Regions from separate parts of the Pantoea sp. sgz302252 genome, predicted to be linked through region 3. Evidence: predicted binding sites of a transcription regulator. Region 3 holds the regulator's gene; each other region holds the start of a gene.
The links. Region 3 encodes LexA, which represses DNA repair genes until DNA is damaged. Its sites were predicted from a motif close to TNCTGTATGTACATACAGNA; they were not measured.
Positions count from the first base shown of each region.

Region 1 (9,953 bases), on a different contig from region 3:
AAGCAATGCGGGATCAAGGCCAATCAGGAAATCATCACCGCCGAACCGTGCCTGCAGGCGCTTGCGAGCCTGCTTAGCAATCGGTGTAAGCCCGTCCATGATAGGCTTAATAACACGCGGCATCAGCAGCATAACCGCTGCCGTTTTCACGGCCAGCTGTAGCACCTCTTTGGGGTCGTACGCTGCCAGCAGCCCGATGACAATCCCCATAACGAAACCCACCGTTACCGGTTCGCCAAATGGTCCAAAGCGGCGCTGAACATCATCAGCACTGAAATGGATCCGGCGCAGACCCGGTACTTTTTCAATAATGGTATCGACCAGCACGGCGATTGGCCCCAGGTAGGCCGACGAACCATGTGGAATGGCAATTCCGTCAAGTTCAAAAAACTCGCGGGTATCACGGGCGAACCAGTCTCCCAGCTTGTAAACAAATGCGGCGTGAAGCACGACTCCCAGCATACCCAGCCAATAGGAGCCCGTTGCCAGATGCACCATTGCCCCGGTAAAGGTCATGTGCCAGATGTTCCAGATATCGACATTGACGACGCGAGTCATTCGCGTAATCAGCATCAAAATATTGACACCGATAGCGACAGGAATCGCGATAAGTGCAATCTGTGATGCCCAGGTCATTGGGGATGAGCCAGGCCAGCCCACGTCAACCACTTCAAGACCTATCTGGAAGTGCTCAGCCATCGCTTTTGCCGCTGGTCCAATAGAATCCAGCATCAAACCAATGACCAGTCCTATCCCCACAAAACCAATACCAATATGCAGCCCCGACTTAAACGCATCACCAACTTTCATTCCCAAACAAACAGAGAAAATGATGATAACAATGGGCAACATAACTGTTGGTCCCATATCGAGGATATAACGCATGATATCTGCAAACATAATCACCCCCGAAGAATAGCCAGAATGTTTTGCTGAAGAGCATTAATCCCCACCCCGGAAATAAACGGCATCCCATGAACAACAGGAATATCACCGAATTTACGGTCAACGCGGGCCGTTGTACAAATAAGATCGACACCATCCAGATAGGTATCAATTTCATTAACCCGGCATTGCACAATTTCCAAAGGAATTTTATGTAACTCGCACAGTTCCTTAATTTCTTCAGCCGCCATTGTGGACGTAGCTACAGCCCCGCCGCAGGCAACAATGACTTTACGCACATTACCTTTCATATAAGTTCCTTGTATAAACCAGATTCGTCAGGCAGTCGCTGCCAAAATCTGTTGATTGAAATATTCAGCCAGAGCGTCTTCAGAAGAGGCAGCCAGTAACCCATCAATGAATGAAGGTTGCTGAAGTTGGCTGAATAACTGTTTCAGGAGTTTCATTTGTTCCTGGGGATTCGATACGATCAGCGCAATAATCAATTCTGCGTTAACATATTCGTCACCATCCGCCTGCATGAACGGCACCGGTGATATCGGACGAATAACACAGATTGCAGGTTCTTTCGCGTGTGTGGCGTCGCAGTGCGGGATTGCAACGGCATGGCCCTCCAGTTCAATTCCGGTAGGGAAAACAACTTCCCTTTCCAGCAGTGCCGCCGGATAAGTGTCTTTGACAACACCTTCCGCACACATTTTGGTACCAATAAACGCCAGGGCTTCGGTGGAATTGTTGAAATGTAACCCATCGCAAAAAAATCGGCGGTAATTAGACATTTGCCACCTCGCTCTTTGCTACGGGGGGAGTACAGCCATAGGCATAGTCGCGTAATACATCCTGTATTTTATCAATGACAAATAATCGTCCATCGACAGGCAATTCTCGGGCCTGCACCCGCTCAAACTGGCGCGGGAAATACTGACTCACCAGCCCAAGAGGAATACTGACTTCCCGGAGATTTTGCAGAAGTTTTTCCACGGAACGAGAGATCCGGTCATTACCCCAATAATAGCGAATACGATCAGACAAGCTGAAATGCACATCCACCATCGACTCAGAATGTTTGGGACGATAATATTTTCTCCAGTAACCAGGCTCGTCCTGCATCACTTGATCGATAACAGCCATAATACGGCTCTGATCCTCCGGCTGAATCAGCTCTTCTTCAATTCTTGCCAGAGAGAATATCGCCTCACGTAGCGCGAACGTCAGAGCCGGGCCCACCTTTAAGATCGCAAAATGACCTTTAACGAGAGCCCGATAGGCTTCGGGTGTCTGGTAGTCCGTAGAATGGGCTTCAAACACCATCGGAGTGGATTCGATAAAGCGGCTAAGCGCCTCTGCTTTCGACGGGTCAAAGTGAATGATATTACTGTGATCGAATTCAACACCAGGCTGCACTACCAACGCCGAGATACGTTTAACTGCATCAGACAGACCAGCCTTTTGAAACGCTAACTGGTGAATCTTAATCGTGTTGGCTGCATCTTCTGCCCGTGTGATATGCACCTCGTTAATAGCGGAGGCTTCGCCGCCAGGCACAGGAACTTCAGTCCCCACAACATAGGTCAGCTGGTTTTTCTGCTCTTCCGTCGCCGCGTCTTCAGCGACACGACACAAATCAGCCGCTCTTTCTGCGACGGTTTCAGGAGGCAAAGGAACGGGATCGTCGGCGCACGACATGGATGTGTCCAGGTGGATTTTTGTAAATCCTGCCCTGACATATTCAGCGATCAGAGTACGGGATTTCTCCATCGCAGACTGCGCATTTTCATTTTGCCAGCAATTTGGCCCCAGATGGTCCCCCCCAAGAATAATACGCTCTCTCGGAAAACCGACAATGGCAGCAATGCCAAAAACATAATCACGAAAATGCTCCGGCTTCATGCCGGTATAACCGCCGAACTGATTAACCTGGTTCGATGTGGCCTCAATTAGCACCTTACGTCCAGTATCTTTATCCAGCTTAAGCGCCGCTTCAATAACCAGGGGATGCGCGGAACATACGGAACAAATCCCGCGGCCGCTCTGCTGATGCTCGTTGATAAACTCTTTCACAACATAAATCCTTTTGGTAAATGAAAAAATGGTGTGAATCGGATATGACCGAAACTCGCACCATTATGTACATTTGCCTACATATCTTTATGTGATCAAGATCCATTATCTTACGAATATCTTCAAAACCCTTTAAATGCCTTCATTATTTAATTTCATTTGCTTTCATATCATTTCATTTTCATTGCTTTTCATCAAAAATGAAAATATAAAATCATATTTTTCAATTTGTTATATTTATACAAAATACCACACAGGTACAAAAACAGGATTAGGCAGAAAAAATTGACTCTCGTCTTTTACTTTCTTTTCCTTTCATTTTAAGATTGCCGGATAAGGAAGGTGGGCAATGAACACGTTTGAACGGCGTAACAAAATTGTTGAAATGGTCAACACAAAAGGCAGCGTGACAAGCAACGACCTGGCCTCTGAATTTGCTGTCTCGGGTGTGACAATCCGCGCGGATTTGCACTACCTCGAAAAAAAAGGTCTGCTTATTCGGTTTCATGGCGGTGCGGCACAAAACCTGACTACCGTACAGGCGTTGCTGACCGAGGGTAAGGAACTGAGCCTGACGGATCGGTACGAACTTGCTTCAGACCCGAAAGAACGTATTGCGATCCAGGCCGCCAGTCTGGTACAGGAAGGTGACACCATCATTCTGGACAGCGGCAGTACGACTAAGCTGGTTGCAGAAAAACTAATGGTACTTAACAACATTACGGTGATCACCAACAGCCTGGCCGCAGCCAGCGTACTGGCAGAAAACCGAAATATCACCCTGGTTGTCTGTGGGGGAACGCTTCGCCATAAAACACTTTCGCTGCATGGCCGGATTACCGAACTCTCATTGCAGGGTGTATCCGCAAAGCTGATGTTCGTTGGCGCTGATGGACTTGACAGCCAGAATGGAATTACAACTTTCAATGAAGGCTATGCTGTCAGTTCTCTGATGGCAGCGGCAGCTCAACAGGTCATCGTCGTGACCGACTCGACAAAATTCGGACGTAAAGGTTTAAGTACCGTGTTACCCATAGAAAAAATAGACGTGATAATTACCGACAAGGAAGCACCAAAACAGGAAATTGGTCTGCTTATAAAAATGGGGAAAAAGGTACTTTTGGCCTAAGCATTTGGACTATAGAAACAAAAAGCCGTCCCGAAGGACGGCTGACAAACCTCTAACGAATACCGTTTTGTCATGGGTGGCAGAACAAAAAATAAGGAAAATCAATTTATTGATTTTCGGCTCAGCGGGTCGAAATCAATGTTGTCCCCGTCAACATGACCGCTGTCCTTCGTCACTAGCTCCGGAACCGTCATGTTTATGTACACCGCAGAATAAAAGGGATGACTTCAGTGCAAAAGTCAGCATATACAAAAGACAGGGGAATCAATATGCCTGGAAACAGAATTAACCCCGTTCACTCATTCACGCATGAGGTCATGTGACAAAGAGTTACACCGTCACCTCTTCCGCCTACTGTACAAAAACCCTATACTGTATGAATTGACAGTTTGACGGGTGTTATCATGACAGCGGAAGGCCACCTGCTCTTTTCCATAGCCTGCGCGGTGTTTGCCAAAAACGCCGAGCTGACACCTGTTTTGGCGCAAGGTGACTGGTGGCATATCGTTCCCGCGGCGGTCTTAACCTGCCTGCTGCCGGATATCGATCACCCGAAGTCGTTTCTGGGGCAGCGATTAAGCTGGATAGCCAAACCCATCGCCAGAGCCTTTGGCCATCGGGGCTTTACGCACAGCCTGTTGGCGGTCTTCGCCAGCCTGACGCTGTTCTACCTCAAAGTACCGGAAAGCTGGATTGTGCCTGCCGATGCCATTCAGGGCATGGTGTTGGGATATCTGAGCCATATTCTTGCCGATATGCTGACCCCTGCGGGCGTGCCTCTGCTGTGGCCCTGCCGCTGGCGTTTCCGTTTGCCGATTCTGGCACCGCGTAAAGGCAACCAACTGGAACGCGTGTTGTGTATGGCGCTGTTCGTTTACGCCGTCTGGATGCCGCAATCCATGCCCGAAAACAGTGCGGTTCGCTGGTCATCCAACCTGATCAGCGCCCTGCAATTTCGCTTCGACCGCTTTATAAATCACCAGACTGAACATTAAACCAGCGAAACCATCACTTTCGTCATAAACCATTCCATTTGGATATAAGCGCCACATCACACTTCTGCTACTCTTGCGCCATAACAATCGACTCGATTTTGGGTCGGAGAATGACATCAGGAGAACGGGGATGAATTTTCCATTAATAGCGAACGTCGTGGTGTTCGTGGTGTTGCTGTTTGCGCTGGGGCAAACCCGACATAAGCAGTGGAGCCTGGCGAAAAAAGTGCTGCTCGGTCTGACGATCGGCGTGGTCTTTGGTCTGGCGCTGCAACTCATTTACGGTGCCGATAACCCGGTACTGAAAGACTCTATCCAGTGGTTCAACATTGTCGGCAACGGCTATGTGCAACTGCTGCAAATGATTGTGATGCCGCTGGTCTTCGCCTCTATTCTGAGTGCGGTCGCGCGTCTGCATAACGCTTCTCAACTGGGTAAAATCAGCTTCCTGACTATCGGCACTCTGCTGTTCACCACGCTGATTTCTGCGCTGGTGGGTGTGCTGGTCACCAACCTGTTTGGCCTGAGCGCTGAAGGTCTGGTGCAGGGTACTGCGGAAACCGCCCGTCTGAATGCCATTCAAAGCACCTATGTGGGCAAAGTCGCTGACCTGAGCGTGCCGCAACTGCTGCTCTCTTTCGTGCCGAAAAACCCGTTTGCCGATCTGACCGGGGCAAACCCAACGTCTATCATCAGCATCGTGATTTTCGCCGCATTCCTGGGTGTCGCGGCGCTCAAACTGCTGAAAGACGATGAGCCAAAAGGCAAGCGAGTGCTGACCGCTATCGACACCCTGCAAAGCTGGGTGATGAAGTTGGTTCGTCTGGTGATGCAACTGACTCCTTACGGTGTGCTGGCGCTGATGACCAAGGTGGTGGCCGGTTCTAACCTGCAGGACATCATCAAGCTTGGCGGTTTCGTGGTGGCTTCTTACCTCGGTCTGGCGATCATGTTTGTGGTTCACGGCCTGCTGCTGGGTGCCAACGGCGTCAATCCGCTGAAATACTTCCGTAAAGTGTGGCCGGTGCTGACCTTTGCCTTTACCAGCCGTTCCAGCGCCGCGTCTATTCCGTTGAATATCGAAGCGCAAACCCGTCGTCTGGGCGTACCGGAATCTATCGCCAGCTTCTCTGCTTCCTTTGGTGCCACCATTGGTCAGAACGGGTGTGCAGGTCTGTACCCGGCGATGCTGGCGGTAATGGTTGCCCCAACGGTTGGCATTAACCCGCTCGATCCGCTGTGGATTGCGACTCTGGTAGGTATCGTCACTGTGAGTTCTGCGGGTGTGGCCGGTGTCGGCGGTGGCGCAACGTTTGCTGCGCTTATTGTGTTACCTGCAATGGGTCTGCCGGTCACGCTGGTGGCGCTGTTGATTTCCATCGAGCCGCTGATCGATATGGGCCGTACTGCCCTGAACGTGAACGGTTCAATGACCGCCGGCACGCTGACCAGTCAATGGCTGCGTCAGACCGACAAAGCGGTGATGGACAGCGAAGACGAAGTCGAGCTGGCGCATCGCTAAGCCCTGCTTTGTTCCACGCCTGAACGGTGAGTCAGAGAGAATCTGACTCACCGTTTTTTATTATGCGCCCCGATAAATTCGCTGCGGCCGCCCTACTTTTCCGTAAACAATCTCCGCCACAATCTGCTGTTGGCTGGCAGCAAATTCCAGGTAACGCCGCGCCGTCGTCCGACTCAGTTTGAGTTCCTGAGCGACAGTTTCCGCCGTGTGGCGCGTCTCGCTGTCGGCAAACAAAGCCAGCACTTTTGCCAGAGTCAACGCGTCGATCCCGACGGGCAACTCCAATTTGGGCTCGCCTCGCGCATAGGCATTGAACATCTGGTCAATTTGCCGTTGGCTGGCGCTGGTCGCCGTCGCGAGCATCAGCATGCGCTGCTGATAGCGTTCCAGCGTCTGTTCCAGTCTTTCATAGGAAAGCGGTTTGACGAGATAATCAAACACCCCACCGCGCACCGCTTCCGACACGGTATCCATATCACTCGCCGCCGTGGTGAACACCACGCCGCAAGGGTTATGCGCCAGCGCCAGTTCATGCAGCAAGGTGATGCCTTCACCATCGGGCAGGTAGTTATCCAGCAGGATCAGCGCCGGTTTAAAACGCGCAATCATGATGCGCGCCTGAGCCAGATTCCCCGCCAGCCATACCTGTCCGCAGCCGCGAAAATGGCGGATAAACTCGGCATGCATTTCCGCCAGCGGCGTTTCGTCTTCAACTATCAAAATCGTGAGAGGTTGTACCATCGCTTAAAATCACTTTCGGAATAAAAACGGAAAATAAAGCGCCGCAGGGATCATTGTCTTCCTGAATGATCACGCCGCCACAGCGCGCTACGTAGCTGGAAATCAAATACAGGCCAATCCCGTGTTCACCCGTTTCATCCGGCTTGGTGCTCACGCCCTGCTCAAAAATAAGGTCACGCAGAGCGGATGAAACCCCACATCCCTGGTCGCTGACCTCAATCACGACGTCGTGGCCTTCATCACTGAGAAAAAGGTCGACAGACTTATCGCCCTGCGGGTTGTGCAGACTGGCTTCAAAAGCGTTATCCAACAGATTACCGACAATGGCGGCAAATTCGGTACTGTCCAGGCCGACCGGAAGCTGCCGCAACTGGCTGCCTTCCACAATGTTCAGGGTTAACCCGAGTTCATTGGCGCGTTGTACTTTGCCAAACAGCAAAGCCGCCACCTGACGGTCGTCAAAGGAGGCACGCAGCTTGTCAATAAGCGCCTGCTGGGCCTGCGATTCGCCTTTCACCATCTCAAGCACCCGGTCATACTCTTTCATTTGCAGCAAGCCGCTGAGCGTCGCCATCCAGTTAAGATGCTCGTGGCGCAGGGCCCGCAGCCCTTCAATATACTGTTTCACCTGGGTGAGTTGTGCATTCAGGGTGCTGATTTCATCTTTACTGCGAAAACTGATTATCGCCCCCAGCATCTCATTGCCGGAACGGATCGCGCCCCGATTGGCGATCACGCTCAGCCCGTTAAACGTACACATCACATCCTGTCGCTTCTCGGCAATTTTCTCGGTAAAAAACGCGCAGGGATGCACCACTTCGCAAATCGGCTGGCCCAACCACTGTCGCCCCGGCGAACTCAACCCCAGCATCTTGCGAGCGTTCCGGTTGATGGCGGTAATATACCCTTCTGGATCGACGGCGATTAAACCTTCAAACACGGAACCAAACAAGGCCTCTTGCTGACGCACAACGCGGGCAATCTGCCTGGGCTCCATGCCCAGCATCTGGTGACGTATATGCGTAGCAAACAGCCAGGAAAGCAGCAGCAGAATAATCAGGATCAGCACGAAAACCCCGGCCAGCGGCAGTAAATAATCTAACCGCCAACTGTCAATCTTGCTGACCAGATACCCCAGCGAGACAACACCAATCACCTTGCCTTGCTCATCGAAAATGGGCGTTTTAGCTCGCATCGCCATCCCGATGGAGCCTTTGCCGGTGATGAAATAGCTTTCGCCTTTTTCCAGCGCGCCGGGTTTGCTCCACTGCATCGGATAGCCAATTTTCTCGGGATTGGGGTGATACAACCGGATGGAGTGGCTGTCGCCAATGACGACATAATCAAAGTCGGATCCGCCCGCCAGTTTGTTCGCGATGGCCGCCAGGCGTTGGGTATCCCGGTTTTTCACCGCAGCAATCAGGCTGTCGTTGGAGGCGATAATTTTGGCCTGATTCATCGCCATATCACGCACGTGGCGGGTGAGATAGTCTTCGAAACTGGCCGACAGATACTGACCCAGCGCGGTCACTAATAAGGTGGAGATCAGCAGAAGCAGCAGAAATATTCTGAGCGGAAAAGCAAGACGGCGGAAAAACACAAAGCCTTTAGCCGTTTTTTGACCTGACATGAACACTTTCTTACCCCGATGTTTTCCTTTTCCCCAATCACCTCAAAAATGTAATAGATTTGTTTTTACTACGTCCAGTTATCACGGTGAAATTCGTTACGGATTCCACAAATAAAATAAATTAAGAAAATAAACACCACGCATTAAACACCATTAACATCAATAAAGAAAATAAAAACCATTAAGTCCAGTTAAATCAGACAAGCCTTTGTGAAACAAGTCAAAAACGAGGCGATAAATAGCTCGTACTATCGCCACGTGATTGAAGGATAACCGATCACGCGTACACAAATGTTATTAATTTGCAAAGAATCATCACCCGTTACGTTGCTTTATGCCGCGTGAATAACAGGACGTTTTGAAACATGTTTGCCCAACCCGTATTTACTCAGGTCAAGCGCGCTGAGCATAAGAAAATAGCCGCTATCACGCAGTTTCTGCGTGAAAACGATCTGAGTATTGATACCACGGTAGAAGTTTTTATTACGGTAACCCGTAACGATTGCCTAATCGCCTGCGGAGGCATTGCCGGCAATATTATTAAGTGTGTTGCTATCAGTGAATCTTCCCGCGGCGATGGCCTGGCGCTGACACTCGCCACGGAATTAATTAATCTCGCCTATGAAAGACATTGCACACAGCTTTTTATCTATACCAAAAGCCACAACGAAGCGCTGTTTAAGCAATGTGGTTTTTATACGCTGGCCAGTGTCCCCGGCGTGATGGTGTTAATGGAAAATAGCGCCACTCGCCTGCAACGCTATGCCAGTTACCTCACCACGTTACGTCAGCCAGGGAACAAAATTGGCTGCATCGTGATGAACGCCAATCCCTTCACACGCGGTCATCATTATCTGATTAAGAAAGCCGCTGCCGAATGTGACTGGCTGCACGTCTTTTTAGTGAAAGAGGATACCTCGCGTTTCCCTTATGAAGACAGGCTGACCCTGGTTCGCGCCGGAACGGCAG
Region 1 is NZ_JBLFJW010000001.1:170,331-180,283, forward strand. Features, by position in the region: gene ACLW56_RS00845 (PTS galactitol transporter subunit IIC) at 1-900, opposite strand, end outside; gene gatB (PTS galactitol transporter subunit IIB) at 903-1,196, opposite strand; gene gatA (PTS galactitol transporter subunit IIA) at 1,224-1,685, opposite strand; gene gatZ (tagatose-bisphosphate aldolase subunit GatZ) at 1,678-2,967, opposite strand; gene ACLW56_RS00865 (DeoR/GlpR family DNA-binding transcription regulator) at 3,317-4,096, shown strand; gene ACLW56_RS00870 (metal-dependent hydrolase) at 4,501-5,091, shown strand; gene ACLW56_RS00875 (L-cystine transporter) at 5,222-6,613, shown strand; gene dpiA (two-component response regulator DpiA) at 6,674-7,354, opposite strand; gene dpiB (sensor histidine kinase DpiB) at 7,323-8,984, opposite strand; gene citC ([citrate (pro-3S)-lyase] ligase) at 9,350-9,953, shown strand, end outside.
Region 1: a site for LexA is predicted at 4,467-4,486, ahead of ACLW56_RS00870 (metal-dependent hydrolase). Genes of this name have one in related genera too.

Region 2 (9,953 bases), on a different contig from region 3:
TAAGGATGAGGCGCACGGAGCGGCCCTGAATCATGCCGTCGCTCACTTGCGGTAATTTGAGCGTGCGTTGCAGCAGCTTGCGATTGTTCTCTTGCGAGCTGTTCAGCAGAAAACTGCGTCCGCGCATGGTGTCGGTCAATGCTTTTGGTTCGCCTTGATACAGCAGCTCGCCTTCGTTCATCAGCAGCACGTCGCGACACTGTTCGGCCTCATCCAGATAAGACGTGCTCCAGAGGATCAGCATCCCGTCGCCAGCCAGTTCATGCACCATTTGCCACAGTTCGCGGCGTGAAATCGGGTCAACTCCGACGCCCGGTTCATCAAGCAGCAAAACTTTTGGCTCGCCGACCAGCGTACAAGCCAGGCCTAATTTTTGTTTCATCCCACCGGAAAGCTTGCCCGCCAGACGTTCGGTAAACGGGCCAAGCGACGTAAATTCCAGCAACCGGGCGAAGGTTTTCTCGCGAACGTCACCGGTGACGCTGCGTAAATCGGCATACAGCGTCAGGTTTTCCATCACCGTTAAATCTTCGTACAACCCGAATTTTTGCGGCATATAGCCGAGCGCGGCGTGCAGGGCGCTGCTGTCGTTAATTGGGTCGTAGCCGATAACGCTCACGCTGCCTTCATCGGGTTTCAGTAATCCCGCCAGCATCCGCATCAGTGTGGTTTTGCCCGCGCCATCGGGGCCGACGAGCCCGGTGACATAGCCTGATTGTATTGTGCAATCCAGCTTTGCTACCGCAGGCTTATCCATGCCGGTAAAGCGTTTGATAAGCCCGTTAAGCTTAATCACCGCTTCACTCATGAGCGTCTCCCTGCTGGAATTTCACGGTCACCGGCATGCCCTGACGCAGGGCATCATCGGCATCGGTCACGATAATGCGTAAGCGATAGACGAGATCTGTGCGCAGGTCTGGGGTTTCAACCGTTTTGGGGGTGAATTCTGCCGTCGGGGAAACAAAGCCAATTTTGCCGTGATAAGGCTTATTTGGGCGACCATCTGTATAGAGCAGCAGTTCGCGCCCTGGCTGGGCCTGATTCAGGCTGCTTTCATCGACATAAGCTCGCACCCAAACCGGGCGCGTCAGGGAAAGCGTCAACACGGTACTTCCGGCGTTGAGCATGCTGCCGGGCTCTACGGCGCGAGTCAGGATAGTGCCGTCAGACGGGGCGAGCAGGGTGGTGTCCTGCAAATCGAGCTGCGATTGTGCCAGCTGCGCCTGAGCCTGTTCGAGGCTGGCTTTGGCCTGAGCAATTTCCTGCGGACGGTTACCGGCGTGATACTGGTTCAGTTTGTCCTGGGCTGATTTCAGCGTCGCTTGCGCCTGGTCACGTGATGAACGGGCATTTTCCAGGTCGTTGGCGGAAATAGTCCGGCTTTTCCACAACCCCTGCTGACGTTGATAGAAGTTTTGCGCATAATCAGCGGCGGCTTTTGCCTGACGCACCGCGGCGGCGGCCTGCGCGATTTCTTCGTCGCGATAACCTGCCACCAGCAAGTCATATTTCGCCTGGGCTGCGGCCACGTTGGCTTTGGCCTGCATCAGCGCATTTTCATAAGGGGCATGATCCAGCTCGCCCACTGTTTGCCCGGCTTTAATCGCATCCCCTTCATCCACCTGCAAAGCCTGCAAGCGTCCCCCGACACGGAAACTCATATTGACGGTGCGAATATCCACGTTGCCATAGAGGGTCAGGCCGTTGTCTTTTTTGCTCTGATACCAGAAAGCCCCTGCGGCAATGGCCGCGACGATGAGTGCCACCGTCAGACCGAGGATAATGGGTTTTTTCATGACTTCAGCTCCTTTGCGAGAGTCCTTGCAGCAAGAGATCGATATGGGTGGCGATCACCTGGAAAATGATCCCGGCTTTTTCCTCATCAAACTTCGCCCAGCCAGTGCGCAGCAAAATGGTTTCCTGGCCTAAACGGAAGGCGAGGATTTGGCCGAGCAGCGCGTGGGTGTGCAAAATGGTTTGGGTGTCGTTGGGATCAAGCCCTGTCCAGGCGGCAATCAGGCGCGTCAAATGCCCGTGCAGCGGGGCAATCACCTGGTCGTGAATTAATTGATAAGCGGGTGAGGGCGAAAGCTGCTCACGGGAGATAAACTTACTGAGATTGACGGTTTCATCCTGAGTCAGCAGCAGGATCATGTTTTTACTGGCGCTGAGGATGAGGTCGCGAATCGCGTCTTTGTCTGGATTGGGCTGGCTCAACAACTGCTCGCCTGTTTCGGCAAGCGGGCGGAAGTTGCTGCCAATGAAATCGGCAATCCACTGGGCGCAGGCGAGATAGAGATCTTCCTTCGAGCCAAAATAGTAGGGAATGGCGGCGATGTTTTGCCCGGCAAGGGCGGCAATATCGCGGGTGGTGGCATGCAGGCCATATTCACCAAACTGGGCGATAGCCGCCCGGATAAGCTGGTTTTTGGCTTGTTCGCCTTTGCTGGTAATGGGCGTGGTATTCATCGCGCCTCGCAAAGTTAATCAATCGATTGATTAAGATTATGACTGTTTTTTCACCTTGTCCACATTCAGTGGCAATTTATTTCGTAGATGAAGAGAAGAGGGATATTTTATGCGGTGTGTCACAAAAACTGCTACACTCCGCCCCTTGCTGACATTATCGTTTTTGTCTTACCGCACTATCACTATCACCCTGAAAACGATACCTGTCATGGTCGGGGCGGTTCGGAGTTGTTATGTCTTTTGAAACCCTTGGCCTGAACGCTGAGATCCTGCGCGCGATTGCGGAGCAGGGCTACAGCCAGCCTACCCCTATTCAGCAGCAGGCTATTCCTTGCGTACTGCAGGGCCGCGACCTGATGGCGAGCGCCCAGACCGGTACCGGCAAAACCGCCGGATTTACCCTGCCGCTGCTGCAACAGCTGGTGCAGAAAGAGCCGCACGCGAAAGGCCGTCGCCCGGTTCGTGCGCTGATCCTCACCCCCACTCGTGAACTGGCCGCTCAGGTGGGCGAGAACGTTCGCGAGTACAGTAAATACCTCAATATTCGTTCGATGGTTGTGTTTGGCGGCGTGAGCATTAACCCGCAGATGCTGAAACTGCGCGGGGGTGTTGACGTGCTGGTGGCAACGCCGGGTCGTCTGTTAGACCTCGAACACCAGAATGCGGTGAGCCTCGATAAAGTCGAAATTCTGGTACTGGACGAAGCCGACCGCATGCTGGATATGGGCTTCATCCATGATATCCGCCGCGTGCTGGCGAAATTGCCTGCTAAGCGTCAGAACCTGCTGTTCTCCGCGACCTTCTCCGATGAGATCAAAGCGCTGGCCTCTAAATTGCTGCATAACCCGCTGGAAGTGGAAGTGGCGCGTCGCAACACCGCTTCTGAGCAAGTCACTCAGCACGTGCATTTCGTGGATAAGAAACGCAAGCGGGAACTGCTGTCGCAGATGATTGGCGAAGGCGACTGGAAACAGGTGCTGGTGTTCACCCGTACCAAGCATGGCGCCAACCATCTGGCAGAGCAGTTGAACAAAGACGGCATTCGCAGCGCCGCAATTCACGGGAACAAGAGCCAGGGCGCACGTACTCGTGCCCTGGCAGAGTTTAAATCCGGCGATCTGCGCGTGCTGGTGGCAACGGATATCGCGGCGCGTGGCCTGGATATCGAAGAGCTGCCGCACGTGGTGAACTACGAGCTGCCAAACGTCCCGGAAGATTACGTGCACCGTATCGGTCGTACCGGGCGTGCAGCCGCGACGGGTGAAGCGCTGTCACTGGTTTGTGTGGATGAACACAAACTGCTGCGCGACATCGAGCGTTTGCTGAAAAAAGAGATCCCGCGTATTGCGGTGCCGGGCTATGACGTCGATCCATCTATCCAGGCAGAGCCGATTCAAAACGGTCGTCAAAGCCGTGGCGGCGGGGGTCGTGGTCAAGGCCAGCCTCGTCGTAACGACGGTGGTCAGGCACGCCGCAGTGATAAACCAGCCGGTAACGGCCAGGCGCGTCGCAGTGACAAACCAGCCGCAGGCGGTCAGGCTCGTCGCGCTGAGGGCGATCAGCCACGCAGAGAAGGTGCCGCACCGCGTCGTCGCCGTCCGCGTAAGCCTGCTGCTGCGCAGTAAGTGCGAAACTGAACAATGGTCGCTCCGGCGGCCATTTTTTTTGCCCCATTTTTCTGGCGCACAAGCTCGGTATCTCTCGTAGGCCGGTGTCAGGCGAAGCCGCCACCCGGCTTCTCGTGAATGTTTTGCCCCCACCGCCGGAAAGTGTCAGAATAGTGGCTGTTTATACAGTATTCGGACTTCTTCAATGGCACTTACCGCCGCGCTGAAGGCGCAAATCGCGTCCTGGTATAAGGCGCTTCAGGAACAGATCCCCGATTTCATTCCCCGGGCACCGCAACGGCAAATGATTGCTGATGTGGCGAAAACGCTCACCGGTGAAGAGGGCAGGCATCTGGCTATCGAAGCGCCAACTGGCGTCGGTAAAACGCTGTCTTACCTGATTCCCGGTATCGCCATTGCTCGTGAAGAAGAAAAAACGTTGGTCATCAGTACCGCCAACGTGGCCCTTCAGGATCAGATCTACAGCAAAGACCTGCCGCTACTGAAAAAAATCATTCCCGATCTGCGTTTTACCGCGGCCTTTGGTCGTGGGCGTTATGTCTGCCCGCGTAATCTCGCCGGGCTTTCTAGCTCTGAGCCGACACAGCAGGATTTGCTGGCGTTTCTGGATGATGACCTCACGCCCAATAGCAAAGAAGAACAAAAACGCTGCGCAAAGCTGAAAGCCGATCTCGACAGCTATAAATGGGATGGCCTGCGCGATCACACCGATCAGGCCATTGACGATGCGCTGTGGAGCCGTTTAAGCACGGACAAAGCCAGTTGCCTGAACCGTAACTGTTTCTACTATCGCGAGTGTCCTTTCTTTGTGGCTCGTCGCGAAATTCAGGAAGCAGAAGTGGTGGTCGCTAACCATGCGCTGGTGATGGCGGCGATGGAAAGTGAAGCGGTATTGCCGGAGCCGAAAAACCTGCTGTTGGTGCTCGATGAGGGCCACCATCTGCCGGATGTTGCCCGCGATGCGCTGGAGATGAGCGCGGAAATTACCGCGCCGTGGTTCCGGTTGCAGCTCGATTTGTTCAGTAACCTGGTGGCGACCTGCATGGAGCAATTCCGCCCGAAAACCACGCCACCGTTGGCGATACCAGAGCGCCTGAAAGAGCACTGTGACGAACTCCAGGAACACATCGTTTCGCTCAACAATATCCTGAATTTGTACATGCCTGCCGGGCCGGAAGCGGAACACCGTTTTGCCATGGGCGAGCTACCGGAAGAGGTGATGGCCCATTGTCAGCGGCTGGCGAAACTGACTGAAATGCTGCGCGGTCTGGCGGAATTGTTCCTCAACGATTTAAGTGAACGCACCGGTTCTCACGATATCGTGCGTTTGCACCGCGTGTTGCTACAGATGAACCGCGCACTCGGGATGTTTGAGTCGCAGAGCAAACTCTGGCGTTTGGCATCACTCGCCCAGGCTTCAGGCGCGCCCGTCAGCAAGTGGGCCACGCGGGACACGCGAGACGGGCAGCCGCACGTCTGGTTCCACTGCGTGGGCATTCGCGTCAGCGATCAGCTGGAAAAACTGCTGTGGCGCAGCGTGCCTCACATTGTGGTGACGTCCGCGACGCTGCGTTCGCTGAACAGTTTTTCTCGTTTGCAGGAAATGAGCGGCCTGAAGGAGAAAGCCGGAGATCGCTTCGTGGCGCTGGACTCACCGTTTAACCACGTCGAACAGGGCAAAATCATCATTCCACAGATGCACTTTGAACCGTTGATGGAACACGAAGAGCAGCACATCGCGGAGATGGCCGCCTTCTTCCGTGAACAGGTGGAAAGTAAAAAGCATCTCGGCATGCTGGTGCTGTTCGCCAGCGGACGTGCCATGCAGCGCTTCTTAGAGTGCGTGCCGGATTTGCGCTTACTCCTGCTGGTGCAAGGTGATCAGCCACGTTATCGGTTAGTGGAACTGCACCGCAAACGGGTTGAAGGCGGTGAGCGAAGCGTGCTGGTTGGGTTGCAATCCTTCGCGGAAGGCCTCGACCTGAAAGGCGAATTGCTCAGTCAGGTGCACATCCACAAAATTGCTTTCCCGCCAATCGACAGCCCGGTGGTGATCACCGAAGGCGAATGGCTGAAAAGCCTCAATCGTTACCCGTTTGAGGTGCAAAGCCTGCCAGCGGCGTCGTTCAATCTGATTCAGCAGGTGGGGCGACTGATTCGTAGCCACGGCTGCTGGGGCGAGATAGTGATTTATGACAAGCGCCTGCTGACCAAAAATTATGGCCCGCGTTTGCTCAACGCCTTGCCTGTGTTCCCGATTGAGCGCCCCGAAGTGCCGGAAGTCAAAAAAAGCCCGGCAAAAGTGGCTGCCGGGCCGAAAAAAAGCATCCGTGCTAAGAGGCGCGGTCCTACTGGTAAATAAAGGTCACCTGCACCACGCTGCTGAACGTCCCGGCGCTGACGGGCGTTGAAGTGGTGTAATAGCGTGCGGCAAGCGGAAAATCGGCGGTGTGATTACTTTGGTTAACCAGCACGCTAAAGCTGGCATCCGGTGCGATCAAAATCTGATCCTGAGGATCGGACAGCTCCAGCGCCAGACCTTTCGCGCTACCGGTGTTGGCAAATTTTGTCGGGTGAACACTGTCTGCCTGTCCGTGAAAGGTGGCGGTGGCGAGCACGATGCTTGTCGGGCATTTTGAGAGCGTTAAATCAAAGTTTTTCCATTCCCCGTCATCACCCACCTGTTTGAAATCCTTTGCAACGGCCTGACCCAGGTTGACCGTCAGATTTTGACTGGCACTGTCGACCTGGCAGGTATTAGCCACAATATTTCCGTGAATATGAATCGGGATTTCGTCTGCCAGCGCCTGGCAGGCCAGTCCGAGTAGCAGCACAGTGAGTAACTTTTTCATTTATACCCCAACGTAATCGTGGCCACGGAATTGGCTGTGCCCGGTGTCACCTGCGAACTTATTTGCTCATAGGCGAGAATAAATGGAATCGACAGCGGAACGTTCGCGTAGGCCGGTGTCGGCGTGTCGGTATAGGAGCCAAAATTCGGTGGCTGGCCATTGGAGTTTATTTTGACGCCCACGCCGGTGGCGACGCCGTCTTCCGGCGTTAATTTAATGACGTCCGCATAGTTTTGCTCGTAGCCATTCGCGCTGGTTATCATCATCTGCGGTTGCACCGTGTTGTTGCAGCTCACCGTGATAGTAAAGTTTGTCTGGGCGACCACAGTGCCTTGTCCGGTAAAAGCGCTGATCGGCAGGTTGCCCAACATGACGGTAAGCGATTTCGGCGAGACGTTACAGGTCACCTCTTTGACCGTGACATTCCCTGCATAAGAGAGGTGATTCGGGTTACCGATCGCATCATGTTGATAAACGCCGACCCCAAAGACCGTCTGGCTCCCTACCAACGTTCCGGGTGTCACTGTGTCACTGATTTTCACCAGTTCGAGCGTCACGTTAAAATCGAAGGAAAGGCTTCCGTCGGACGCGATATAACCCAGTGGCGTTGAGGAGGAGTTGCAATAAACGCCGCTGGCGCCTGTGATCCGCTGCCCTCTGTCGTTTATCAACGCGATGCCAATCCCTTGCAGCCCGGAAGAATAGACGCCGCTCATTCCCGGCACCTCAGTGCCTGACCCGAAGTAACAGGCAATAATCGGTAAGCCCGCTTCAGCGGAACTGGTGCAGTTACCTGCGACATGCACGCTCTGTTCCGTTCCCGGAATGGTGGAGCCCACAGCCAGCGTGGTGGAGACCGAAATCGAGGCGAGCGTGAACTCTTTTGGAATATTCGGCGAGGTGCAGCTGGCTTTCGCGTGCGGCATAAAAAATGCCGCTGCCGCGAGAATCAAAAGTAAAAAGGACTGTTTTGCTATCGACATCTTAGGGTTTCCCTCGTGAATCAGTGACACTGCCCGGCAGCGTGAATAATGTTGGCTTGGTCTTTTTTATCCTTCAGGGCATAGTCGACGATGCAGCGCTCACTGGCGTCATTCCCCCAGGAAACGAACAGTTTTCCGTGTTGGGCAAGGCCGGTGAGATAAACCTGGCCGTCATTGCCGACAATAAATTCATTGCTTTTATCTTCGGTGGTGACCGTTGCGCCAAATGGCAACGGTTTACCGTTATGACCCAGCGTCATTAAGACTCTGTTCCCCACGCGAGTAGTGAACGAGGCTCGCACCACTGCGCCACGTGTTGGCGTGACCGTCAGTGCGGCGTGGGTGACATCGGCGTCATCCGGCAGCGTTTCAGTGTCCAGCGTGAGCAGGTTGTGGCGATAGGCGGTGACAAAAGGCACCACGGTATAACCGCGATAGTCCGTTTCGACGCCAGTCTGGTTAGCGACAAACGTGCCGTGCGTGCCGGGTGCTTTGATAAGCGCAATGGTTTCTCCCAGTGGCTGACCCAGCGTGATACCGTCGGCATGAGCCACGATGCCACCCTGAATACCGGCACTCACGGTACGCTGATATTTGTCCTGGCTGGCGTTGCCTGTGACTTCGCCGTAAGTCCCTTTGTAGTCCGCATTCAGGCTGGTAGAGTTGGCTGAGTTGGCACTGCCGACACCCTGCTGCACGTTCCAGCTCAGGTTGTCATTGTCCAGCGCCGTGCCGTTGAGCCCCAGGTTGTAGGTGCTCCCGTCTTTGCTGTTATTCATGTTCATGGTCGCCCAGGTGTTATGCATCCAGTGGTCGAGCGGCACGGACACGCTCAGGCTGAACTGGTTGTCATTGCTGACGTCTCTGTCGTTATCGTCAGTGCTGTAGGTATTTTTGTTTCGGCTGTAGCTCAGGGTGTAACTGACGTCGTGCCAGCTGTTGTTGTAGTTAACGCTGAGCGAGGTCATGTCCTGACTGTTGTCCCAGTAGGTTTCTTTCACCATGCTCAGGGTGACTGAGCCCCAGCCTTCGGGAAGGGTCTGATCGACGGTGGCTTCCGCGCGTGCCTGTTTTTGTTGTGGGGCTGACCAGTCGCTGGAATCAGTCCAGGACTCCATGGTGTCCTGAAGGGTGTAGAAGCCCTGGCTGTTGTAGCGGTAACCCGCCAGTGAAAAGTTGGTGCCGGTGGTGGCGACATCTTTGCTGTAACGAACGCGCCAGGAGCGACCACGGCTGGCTTCGCTATTTTTCAGCAGCGCTTTGGCGTGGGTTACGTCGATAGAAAAAGCCCCTAAATCACCGAAGTTTTTACCTACCCCAATCGCCAGAGACTGATAGCGACTGCTGCCCTGAACACCGCCATAAGCAGTCACGCCATACGGCAAACCATAAATGGCGCTGGCCTGGGCGAAAGGTGTTTTTTCCACGCTGTTGTCGTAAGAGCGATACTGGCCAGCGGTCACGCTATATTTCAGGTGTTTTTCTCGTTGCAAAACGGGCACAGAAGCATAGGGCACTACAAAGTGGCTTTCGCTGCCGTCCGTTTCTTTGATGGTCACCTGGAGATCACCGCTGCTGCCGGTAGGGTAAAGATCGTTAATCTCAAATGCCCCTGGCGCGACGGTGTTTTGATAGATGATGTACCCGTTCTGGCGAACCATCACCAACGCATTACTGTGTGCGGTGCCGCGCACCACGGGGGCATAACCGCGCTCGCTCTCTGGCAGCATGTCGCTGTCAGAATTAAGCTGCGCGCCGGTGTAGGGAACGCTGTCAAAAACATCCGCAGGCGTTGTGCTTTGCCCTAAGGTAAGGTCACTTTTCAGCGCGATAATGTCGCGCTGGGCATAGGTATACACGGACGTGAATTCGCTGTTTTCGGTTTGGCCCGTTGTGTTGCGGTTCCAGGTCGAATAGTTACGTACACGCCAGGCACCGATGTTAAAACCAGGGCGCAGGTTGATGTACTGGCTGCTGCTGTCTTCTTCGCCTTTCTGACGTGCAAAGCTCTGGCTGACGTT
Region 2 is NZ_JBLFJW010000009.1:30,355-40,307, forward strand. Features, by position in the region: gene ACLW56_RS08910 (ATP-binding cassette domain-containing protein) at 1-808, opposite strand, end outside; gene hlyD (secretion protein HlyD) at 801-1,796, opposite strand; gene cecR (transcriptional regulator CecR) at 1,801-2,469, opposite strand; gene rhlE (ATP-dependent RNA helicase RhlE) at 2,703-4,094, shown strand; gene dinG (ATP-dependent DNA helicase DinG) at 4,282-6,459, shown strand; gene ACLW56_RS08935 (fimbrial protein) at 6,446-6,949, opposite strand; gene ACLW56_RS08940 (fimbrial protein) at 6,946-7,932, opposite strand; gene ACLW56_RS08945 (fimbria/pilus outer membrane usher protein) at 7,953-9,953, opposite strand, start outside.
Region 2: a site for LexA is predicted at 4,248-4,267, ahead of dinG (ATP-dependent DNA helicase DinG). Genes of this name have one in related genera too.

Region 3 (9,953 bases):
ATGCTAAAGGCACCATAATGGTATAAATGCCCTATAGGGAAAGCTTTACTTTGATAGCCTAAACTCAGTCATGAATGGTTATTTCCACGGTAACCCCCCCTGTTTTATTTAATATTAAATGGAGCAAGACCATGAATAGATCATTGAACCAAAAAACGCCAAAAAATTCCAGTAATATTGACGTTCAGGCATCATCAGAGTTGAGTACCTTTAATTTGTCAGCAGCTAGCGACAATGCAAATTTTAGCCAATCGGATGCTCTATCATTTGCGAGTTTCCGTAAAGGAGAAGTTGATCCGCGTACAGGAAGCTTCAACTACTTTATTCCTATCGCCAGGCTGACAGGAAACCAGCAGAGAGGGCCTTCGATCGAGCTTTCACTTCGCCATAATCATTTTTCTAACAGAAATGAAGGATTTGGCAAAGGGTGGTCTCTGGGATTGAGCAAATTTTTTAAGGATAACTCACGCATGAAGCTGCTCCTACGGGACGGCCGTGTAGTCGATCTTAAACTGACTGATAATATTTACACCGTTGAGACTGTCGATGTTCAGGATTTTGTTCTTACTCAGCTCAGCAGTCCAACTGGCGCTTATCAGGTAGCCTATAAAGACGGCACGGTTGAGACACTAACCCCCGTCACATCAGATAATTCTTTCGTCTATGTTACGGAAATCAGACATGAAAATGGTTATAAACTGACAGTTCAATACTATTTCAGAGAAACGTTCTCGATCGAACCTTTCGTCGAACGTATCTACGATGAGTTCAACAACGATTTATTATCCATTACACGGCGTGGTAATGAGATCTACTATTATGTAGATATTGAAGTTTATAAAAACAAGCCATCTCTCACCAATAAATTAACCCTTGTAGTTTCTGGAAATTTCAGAAGCATAACGCAATGCCAGGTGGCTCTTTCACCAACAATTGATATTCTTACATTTAACTATGCGGGAATAAATTCTTGTCGCGTAATCACACAGGTAACCAGTAATTTTTTTGGGGAGGCTATCGAAACAATAAATTACAGTTCAGATATCTTAGCACCATCTGGCGCTCCTTTCGCTTCGCTACCAACCGTGAAATTATATACATTTTCAATGAGTTCACTTGGCACTGGCGCTACCAAAACTGAGAAACATGAATATAGTTATGGCTCGACCTCAGGTTCTAATAACTTTCTTGGCTACAATGGCGTGTCATCATGGGATGATAATGCCATTGATAACATATATTCATGTCCATCTGGATACATCTATGAGGTAACGGAAAAATTTTTCCTGGATGATGTCGCATTGTATAGTAAAAAATACACTTATGATAAATTCCACAGGTTAATTCGCAGTAATTTTGTGGCAGATCATTTTGTGGCTCCTGTATTAGCTCAAGAGATTACCGTAAAAAACACATACAATGGGAGCACCTCTCTTGATTATACAGCTTTACCTCGAACATATAAGCTGCCAGTACAGATAAAAACAGACTACAAAGAAACAGATCTTGAGGATTCTCACCTTCGCACCACAACGTTCCGTTCTGAATACGATAGTTATGGCAATATCATTTCCAGCAGCGAATCTGGAAAAATGAAACTTAGATATACTTATTATTCTTCATCTGGAGCTGTTGATAATTGCCCTCCAGATCCTCATGGTTTTGTCCGACATTTATCTTCTATTGAAAGATATCAAAATGATATTTCTATTGATGGCATTGTATCTGAGTATTTTTATACCTCGGTGAGCAATAAGGATAATTATCCCTACACCGTATTAAGTAATTCTGAAGAAAGAAAGATTACCGGAGGGCGATGGAATGAAGGATATAAAGTAATCTGGAACGAATATTATAAATCAACGGCATCCGAAAATTTCAATCGCGGACGACTGAAAAGTACCACGTTGCGTTTATCTCAGATGAATGGCACGACGGTGGCATTCAATTACACCTTATCTTCAGCGGGTGACGAAATTACTACAGCGACAACGCAGATCGGATGGGACAACAGTACGTTGACATACTCTGAGACTGCTATGTCATTAACTGGCTGGCCGACAAAATTAAAAGATGCTCTTGACGTTATTACTGAAATTAATTATGACTCATTTGGACGAAGTACTTCGGTGACAAGAGCTAAAGGTACGGATAAAGAGAGCACGACCACATACCGTTATGAGTATGATCGCACGACTAAATGTCTCAGCAAAACAACAAATGCTCCCGAAGTCAACGCAGTAACGGAAATATATGATGCGATGGGTAATGTCGTTAAGCTTGTCGCTAGTGGGCAAAATCTCATGGTCGCCGAATTCGATACTCAAGGGCAATTATTATTAGAAACTCACTACGACTATAACGTACCTTTATCGAACAGATCCGAAGGAAATTTAAGTCTGACTGACTCATATATATACGATGTTCTGGGTAACCCAAGACAGGCTAATTATCATGATGGTTTTACCAAATACAGTCGATTCAATATAGGAGATGCACAACTCATTGAGTATACTACCGTATCAGAACAGAATACTAAATTTAATTATGAAATGACAGATTTTGATCCCTATTCATTACGTCCGGTAAAAAATTATGAATACAAAAAAGATGGCGTGACTGTCGCAACCTTAACCTGCTATTACTATGATACCTTTTATCGCATAAAGGATATCGAACTTACAGATAGCACTAGCACTAAGAGTGTCAAAAAAACATATGCGTATGATTTTTTTGATCGCCCCAATTTATTGACTGAAACAGGACAGGAGGAGAGCGAGGTACGTACGACAAAAATAAATTATTGGCCTTATGGCCTGGAACCTAAAGTTGAAAGCACGGCTATTGACGATACAACCATTGGATATTTAAATTATGATGGTTTGGGGCGTTTGACGCAAGAAGATCGTAATCCCAATCAGCTAGATCGCTTCGTGACGCGATATGAATATGAAGCTGGATATACGGTAGCCAGTAAAAAAACAACACCGCGTAATAGAGCTATTCAATATACTTATTTCCCTGAATTTGATTCGTTACCTGCAACAATTACCATGCCAGGAAATGAAGGAAAATATCAATACGAGTATAACAAAGATACGGTGAAGCTTATCAGAGAGACCTATACACTCGGGTCTAAAAAAAATATACGTGATATCACGTATGATCAAAACCTGAACGTAATCAGTGAAACAGTCACTGATGGTTTTGCTATCGGCAGCTACAAGAATGAATTTCTGCGTACGACTTCTGGACGGATAAAGAAGATGATTAAATCATCTGCAGGAAGACCGTCCCAAACCATCAATTATAGTTATGATTCAGCAGGACGAGTGAGTAAAATCTATATCAATTATGATGAGAGAAACGATCTGGAAATCAGCGTATTTTATCTGGCTGGAGATTTACCATCGGATGTTTCCTATATTTTTAAACAGTCGAATCGGAACGATCAGGTATACAGACTCGAACTTTCTTATGATCATCAGCTACGTGTTATAAATAAAGTTTATTCTGATACTACCGGAAAGGTGCTTGCACACCATAAAGAGGAATTTAATGGATTCGGTAATGTTATTAAGAAAGATATTTTCACAACCCCTGCGAATTCAACGATAACGACATACGATTTTGACTATCTTGGGCGTTTGATAACTGCCGATATTTCAAATCTGTCAACAGCCTATCCTACGAACGCTAATGGATATAACATCACATGGTATAAGTATATTTATGACAAGTTCAACAATATTTCCTCTTGTAGAACAGTAGATGAGAGTTCCAGTAATACAACTATTACAGATTTTACATATGCAGGGAAAAACCCATTTGAATTAATAAGAATATCCCAATCGGGGTACCAACCTTCTTTACCTGTAATGCTTAGCTATGATGAATCTGGAAATATTATAACAAAATCAACGGGTAACCGTTCGTTCACCTATGCGTATGATTCATTTGAGAAATTAGCCAAAGTTTTCGAGTCGAACCGTACTGTATCCTTTCAATCCAATAGTGAAGGTTCATTGGGTAGTGAAGAATTGAGTGTAGAAGATGTCAGATCGCGTGGTTATGGCACCAGCTTTGGCTATAGCAACAGTATATTCGATACCTCATGGAGAAAACAGGCAACATCAACAACAAATGAGCACATTGCCAGTTATATCCATACTCCGGCCGGGGTCGATACGATGAACGTACTGGGCGGTGGTTCAGGTAGTTACACGAAAACACAAACACTACAATTCAGCGATCGCCTCGGTGGGGTGTTTGGCGAAATCGATGGCTCGCTCCCCTCCCCAGGAGAAGTTACGCCTTTACTATATAGCCCTTATGGTTATATCAAGGATGCAGAAGTTCCAGCGGCCTATGATCCCATCCGATTTGCAGGAGCCCGGTATGATGATCTAACAAAGCTTTATCATTTAGGAAATGGCACACGAGCGTACGACAGTTCGTTGATGCGCTTTATGCAATATGACGCTATGAGTCCTTTCGGCAAGGGTGGAATTAACCCTTACAATTATTGCATCTGTGATCCCATAACCTACTCTGATCTCTCCGGGCAGGGACGCGATGTTGCAATAATGTTTGCCTCTTTGGGACTGGTTCTTTCTATATTTAGTTTTGGGCTTGGTGCACTTGCGCTTCTGGGGTCGGCACCACTCCTGTTGAGTGGTATAGCACTGGCTGGAGGTGTCCTCGGTGTTGCTGGTGCTGCGACGGGTCTTGCTGCGACTTTAGTGGAAGATGATAATGTCGCTCAGCAGCTAACCATTGCCAGTGCAGTACTCGGTGGGGCAGGCATCTTATTTGAAAGTTTTCCGGCAATCATGTTTATCGGACACCGTGTTACATGGCGATTGGCGCAAAAATATTCAACCAGTAGAGTTATCCAGATAAACACTGGGTTTCAAAAAGTTTATCCAGGGGCAAACTATACAATCTCCGGAAAGTTCATGTTCAATGGCCGTAATACTCGAATGGTCAAAGCACATGGTAATATTGATAGCCTGGCGGTCCCCGTAGAGGTTGCAAACAATCCTGGGCGCTGGGTGGATCAAGGTAAAAGCGTGGAAGAGTTTGCAAACTTTACTCGCACTGTTCTTAACAGCACTGCCCTGGACGACAGTGACAGTGCAATTTTTCTGGCTGCATGTGGTGGATCGCCAGCAGGTGCACGTAACAATGCACAAAATCTTGCAACTGCCCTGAACAGGAGTGTCTATGCTTTCCCCTCTCGCAAAATCTTCAGTATCGTGGGGGGGACTTTTACGGATCCAAAGATAACGGTATTTGGAACGCCCTGGTTTATGAAGCTAAAACAATTCAACCCAGGAGTTGCAATGGGGGAGGCAATACCGATGTTCCCACTTGCGTAGTGTGAAATGAACATTTGGTGGAGTTACCTGTTTGTTGCGGTATTTCAGGTGACTCCACTACAGTATTTTGACATCAAGACTGAATATACAGATACTCCACAAAACTCAATTATAATCGGTATCATGCACCACTTTGAACATTTCGAACTCCACTGACCTCAAGCCAACTCTATCTAAATCAGGTTGCATCTGGGGGCTTCAAAAAAATGGAGTATGCCGATCCAGAACTGACGACGAGAGTGAAAACCAGGTTCCGCGTTGCCAGTGACGTCGCCAAATCCATGCCAGAGAGAGCCCGCGCAGCGCGAGAAACACCGCCAGCGACAGCCACAATCCGTGGTTGCCAAACAGCGGCACGGTTAACAGGGTCAGAGCAAAGCCAGCGGCGGCGACAGCCATGCTGTTACGCATTTCCGCCCCTCGTGTCGCACCGATAAACATGCCATCCAGCAAATAACACCAGACGCCAATCACCGGCAGAATGACCTGCCAGATAACATAACGATCGGCCAGCTCACGCAGTTGTGGCAGAGAAGTCAGCATCGCCACAATGTGCTCCCCGCCGACGGCATAAATCATGGCAAACGCCAGTGCCACTAAGCCGGATTGTCGGCACGCCGCTTTCCAGACGTGCAGCAGTTGGCTGTCATCTCTTGCGCCATATGCTTGCCCAGAATGGGCTTCAACCGCATAAGCAAAACCATCCAGCGCGTAGGCGGTGAACGTCAGCATGGTCATCAACACGGCGTTGACCGCGACAATGTCGCTGCCCAAACGCGCGCCAAACACGGTCAGAGCGCCAAAGCAGAGTTGCAGTAGCAGCGAACGCAGCATGATGTCCCGGTTGAGTGCCAACAGACGACGAACATTACCACGCCAGGCCTCTTTCAACAGCGCTAACGAAATGCCACGCAAATGCAGTACCCGCCGAACCATCAGCAAGCCAATGAAGAAAGTGACATATTCCGAACACGCGGTTGCCAGCGCTGCGCCCTGCACGTTCATGTGCAGACCCATCACCAGCCACAAATCGAGCACGATGTTCAGCACATTCCCCACCACCAGCAAAATGACCGGTGCGCGAGCATACTGCACACCAAGCAGCCAGCCCAGTAAGACCAGGTTTGCCAGAGAAGCGGGCGCGCTGAGCCAGCGGATCTCAAGGAAGCGCCTTGCCTGTTCCAGCACCGCATCGCTGCCACCGACAATATGCAGCGCCAGCTCGATAAGCGGCGTACGAAGCAGGACAATCGCGAACCCGGCAGCCAGCGCCAGTAACAGCGGTTGTACCAAAGCACGCGCCAGCCGCTGGGGGTCTTTCGCGCCATAAGCCTGAGCCGTCAGGCCGGTGGTGCTCATTCGCAGGAAAAGCAGCAGCATGAAGAGGAAGCTGGTCGCCATTGAACCCACTGCGACACCGCCCAGATACACAGGACTATCCAGATGCCCGATCACCGCCGTATCCACCAGCCCCAGTAAAGGGACAGTGATATTGGAGAAAATCATCGGCAGCGCAAGACGCCACAATGCCTTGTCCGCAGCAGTGAATAGCGACATCGGAAAACCTGTGAGAGTGGAAAGGTAAAACGAAGTGGCGCCAGAATTGCGCCACTCAAAACACGAAGCAGAAGGCTAAAGGATGATTATAGCCATTCGCCGTTACGGATCACGCCAACCGCCAGGCCTTCAATAGAGAAGTTCTGTTCGCGCAGGTCGACCACGATCGGGGAAAATTCGCTGTTTTCAGGCAGAAGCTCAACGGTGCTGCCCTGTTTTTTCAGGCGTTTGACCGTCACTTCATCGTCGATGCGCGCGACAACCACCTGGCCGTTACGCACATCCTGAGTTTTATGCACCGCCAGCAGGTCGCCATCAAGGATGCCGATGTCGCGCATCGACATGCCGCTGACGCGCAGCAGGAAATCTGCGCTTGGCTTGAACATGCCTGGATCAACCTGATAATGGCCTTCAATATGTTGCTGTGCCAGCAGCGGCTCACCGGCTGCCACGCGGCCAATCAGTGGGATGCCCGCTTCTTCTTCAACCAGAAGACGAATGCCGCGAGAAGCCCCGGAGACAATCTCAAGCACGCCTTTACGCGCCAGCGCTTTCAGGTGCTCTTCAGCCGCATTAGGGGACTTAAATCCCAGGCGCTGTGCAATTTCCGCACGCGTCGGTGGCATGCCCGTCTGGCTGATGTGATCCCGGATGAGATCAAACACCTCTTGCTGCCTGGTCGTTAACGCTTTCATTCCGCCCCCTGGGTGTATATACAGTTATGCTGTGAGTATATACAGTTGATGGCGAATTTGGAACCGCAAAACGCACAAAAAACCAGACGGTTGCGTAATTATGTGGCGTCTATCGAAAATACGACCACAGTAGCAGCACCCAGGTGATGACGGCAATAAAGATAGCCAGCAGAACTGCGGCAGACCCCATATCCTTCGCGCGCCCTGACAACTCGTGATGCTCCGGCCCGATACGGTCGACCACCGCTTCAATCGCACTGTTGAGAATTTCCACTATCATCACCAGAAGCACCGAACCAATCAGCAGGACGCGGGTGATAGCATCCACGTCCAGCCAGCAGGCAATAATAACGGCGATAACGGCAGCGGTGCCCTCCTGACGGAAAGCGGCTTCGTGCTTCCACGCCGCACGAAAACCTTTCCAGGAGTAGCCTGTTGCCTTGATGATTCGGGTTAACCCGGTGGTATTATTGGCCATCAAAAGAACCTTTTTATTTATTAACGTCAATGTCCCTGCGCGCCGTAAGTGGTAGAACAGATATTCTGCTTACTTTCTGTTATCCTTGCGACGCATTTGCATGATTAACCAGAGGCTTTACATCGTTTATGTCTGGCTGGCCACGAATTTACTACAAATTACTGAATTTACCATTAAGCGTGCTGGTAAAAAGCAAGTCCATTCCGGCAAATCCTGCCCAGGAACTTGGACTCGATACCTCACGCCCAATTATGTACGTTCTGCCCTATAACTCGAAGGCAGATCTGCTGACGTTACGCGCCCAATGTCTGGCGCACGATCTCCCGGATCCGCTGGAGCCGCTGGTGATCGACGGAACCGAGCTGCCGCGTTACGTGTTCATTCACGGCGGGCCGCGCGCGTTCACTTATTACACGCCGAAAGAAGAATCCATCAAGCTGTTCCACAACTATCTGGACCTGCATCGCAGCAACCCGGATCTCGACGTGCAGATGGTGCCGGTTTCGGTGATGTTTGGGCGTTCTCCGGGGCGCGAAAAAGGCGAAGTTAACCCGCCACTGCGCATGATGAACGGTTTCCAGAAGTTCTTCGCCGTCACCTGGCTTGGTCGTGACAGCTTCGTGCGTTTCTCGCCGTCCGTGTCACTGCGCCGCATGGCGACCGAACACGGCACAGACAAAATTATTGCGCAGAAGCTGGCTCGTGTGGCACGTACGCACTTCGCCCGTCAGCGTCTGGCGGCCGTAGGCCCGCGCCTGCCTGCGCGTCAGGATTTGTTCAACAAGCTGCTGGCGTCCAAAGCGATTGCCCGCGCCGTTGAAGATGAAGCGCGCAGCAAGAAAATCTCCCACGAAAAAGCGCAGCAGAACGCCATTGCGCTGATGGAAGAGATTGCGGCTAACTTCTCTTACGAGATGATCCGCCTGACAGACCGCGTCCTGGGCTTTACCTGGAACCGCCTCTATCAGGGGATTAACGTTAACAACGCCGAGCGAGTACGCCAGTTGGCCCACGACGGTCACGAGATTGTCTATGTGCCTTGCCACCGCAGCCACATGGACTATCTGCTGCTCTCTTACGTGCTCTACCATCAAGGGCTGGTGCCGCCGCACATCGCTGCGGGGATCAACCTGAACTTCTGGCCAGCCGGCCCGATTTTCCGCCGCCTGGGCGCGTTCTTTATTCGTCGTACCTTCAAGGGCAACAAGCTCTATTCCACCGTGTTCCGTGAATACCTCGGCGAACTGTTCAGCCGTGGTTACTCCGTTGAGTACTTCGTGGAAGGTGGCCGTTCCCGTACTGGTCGCCTGCTCGACCCGAAAACCGGCACGCTGTCGATGACCATTCAGGCGATGCTGCGCGGCGGGACACGTCCAATCACACTCGTGCCAATTTACATCGGCTACGAGCACGTGATGGAAGTGGGCACCTACGCGAAAGAGCTGCGTGGCGCGACCAAAGAGAAAGAGAGCCTGCCTCAGATGCTGAAAGGCCTGAGCAAGCTGCGTAATCTCGGCCAGGGCTATGTGAACTTTGGCGAACCGATGCCGCTGATGACCTACCTCAATCAGCACGTGCCAGAATGGCGCGAGTCTATCGACCCGATTGAAGCAATTCGCCCGGCCTGGCTGACGCCAACGGTGAACAACATTGCCGAAGACCTGATGGTGCGCATCAACAACGCAGGCGCGGCGAATGCCATGAACCTGTGTGTGACCGCGCTGTTGGCTTCTCGTCAACGTTCTTTGACCCGCGAACAGCTCGCCCAGCAGTTAGACTGCTATCTGCAGCTGATGCGCAATGTGCCGTATTCGAAGGATTCGACCGTGCCTGCCCTCAGCG
Region 3 is NZ_JBLFJW010000011.1:132,634-142,586, forward strand. Features, by position in the region: gene ACLW56_RS10990 (RHS repeat-associated core domain-containing protein) at 132-5,381, shown strand; gene dinF (MATE family efflux transporter DinF) at 5,580-6,938, opposite strand; gene lexA (transcriptional repressor LexA) at 7,025-7,633, opposite strand; gene ACLW56_RS11005 (diacylglycerol kinase) at 7,743-8,111, opposite strand; gene plsB (glycerol-3-phosphate 1-O-acyltransferase PlsB) at 8,240-9,953, shown strand, end outside.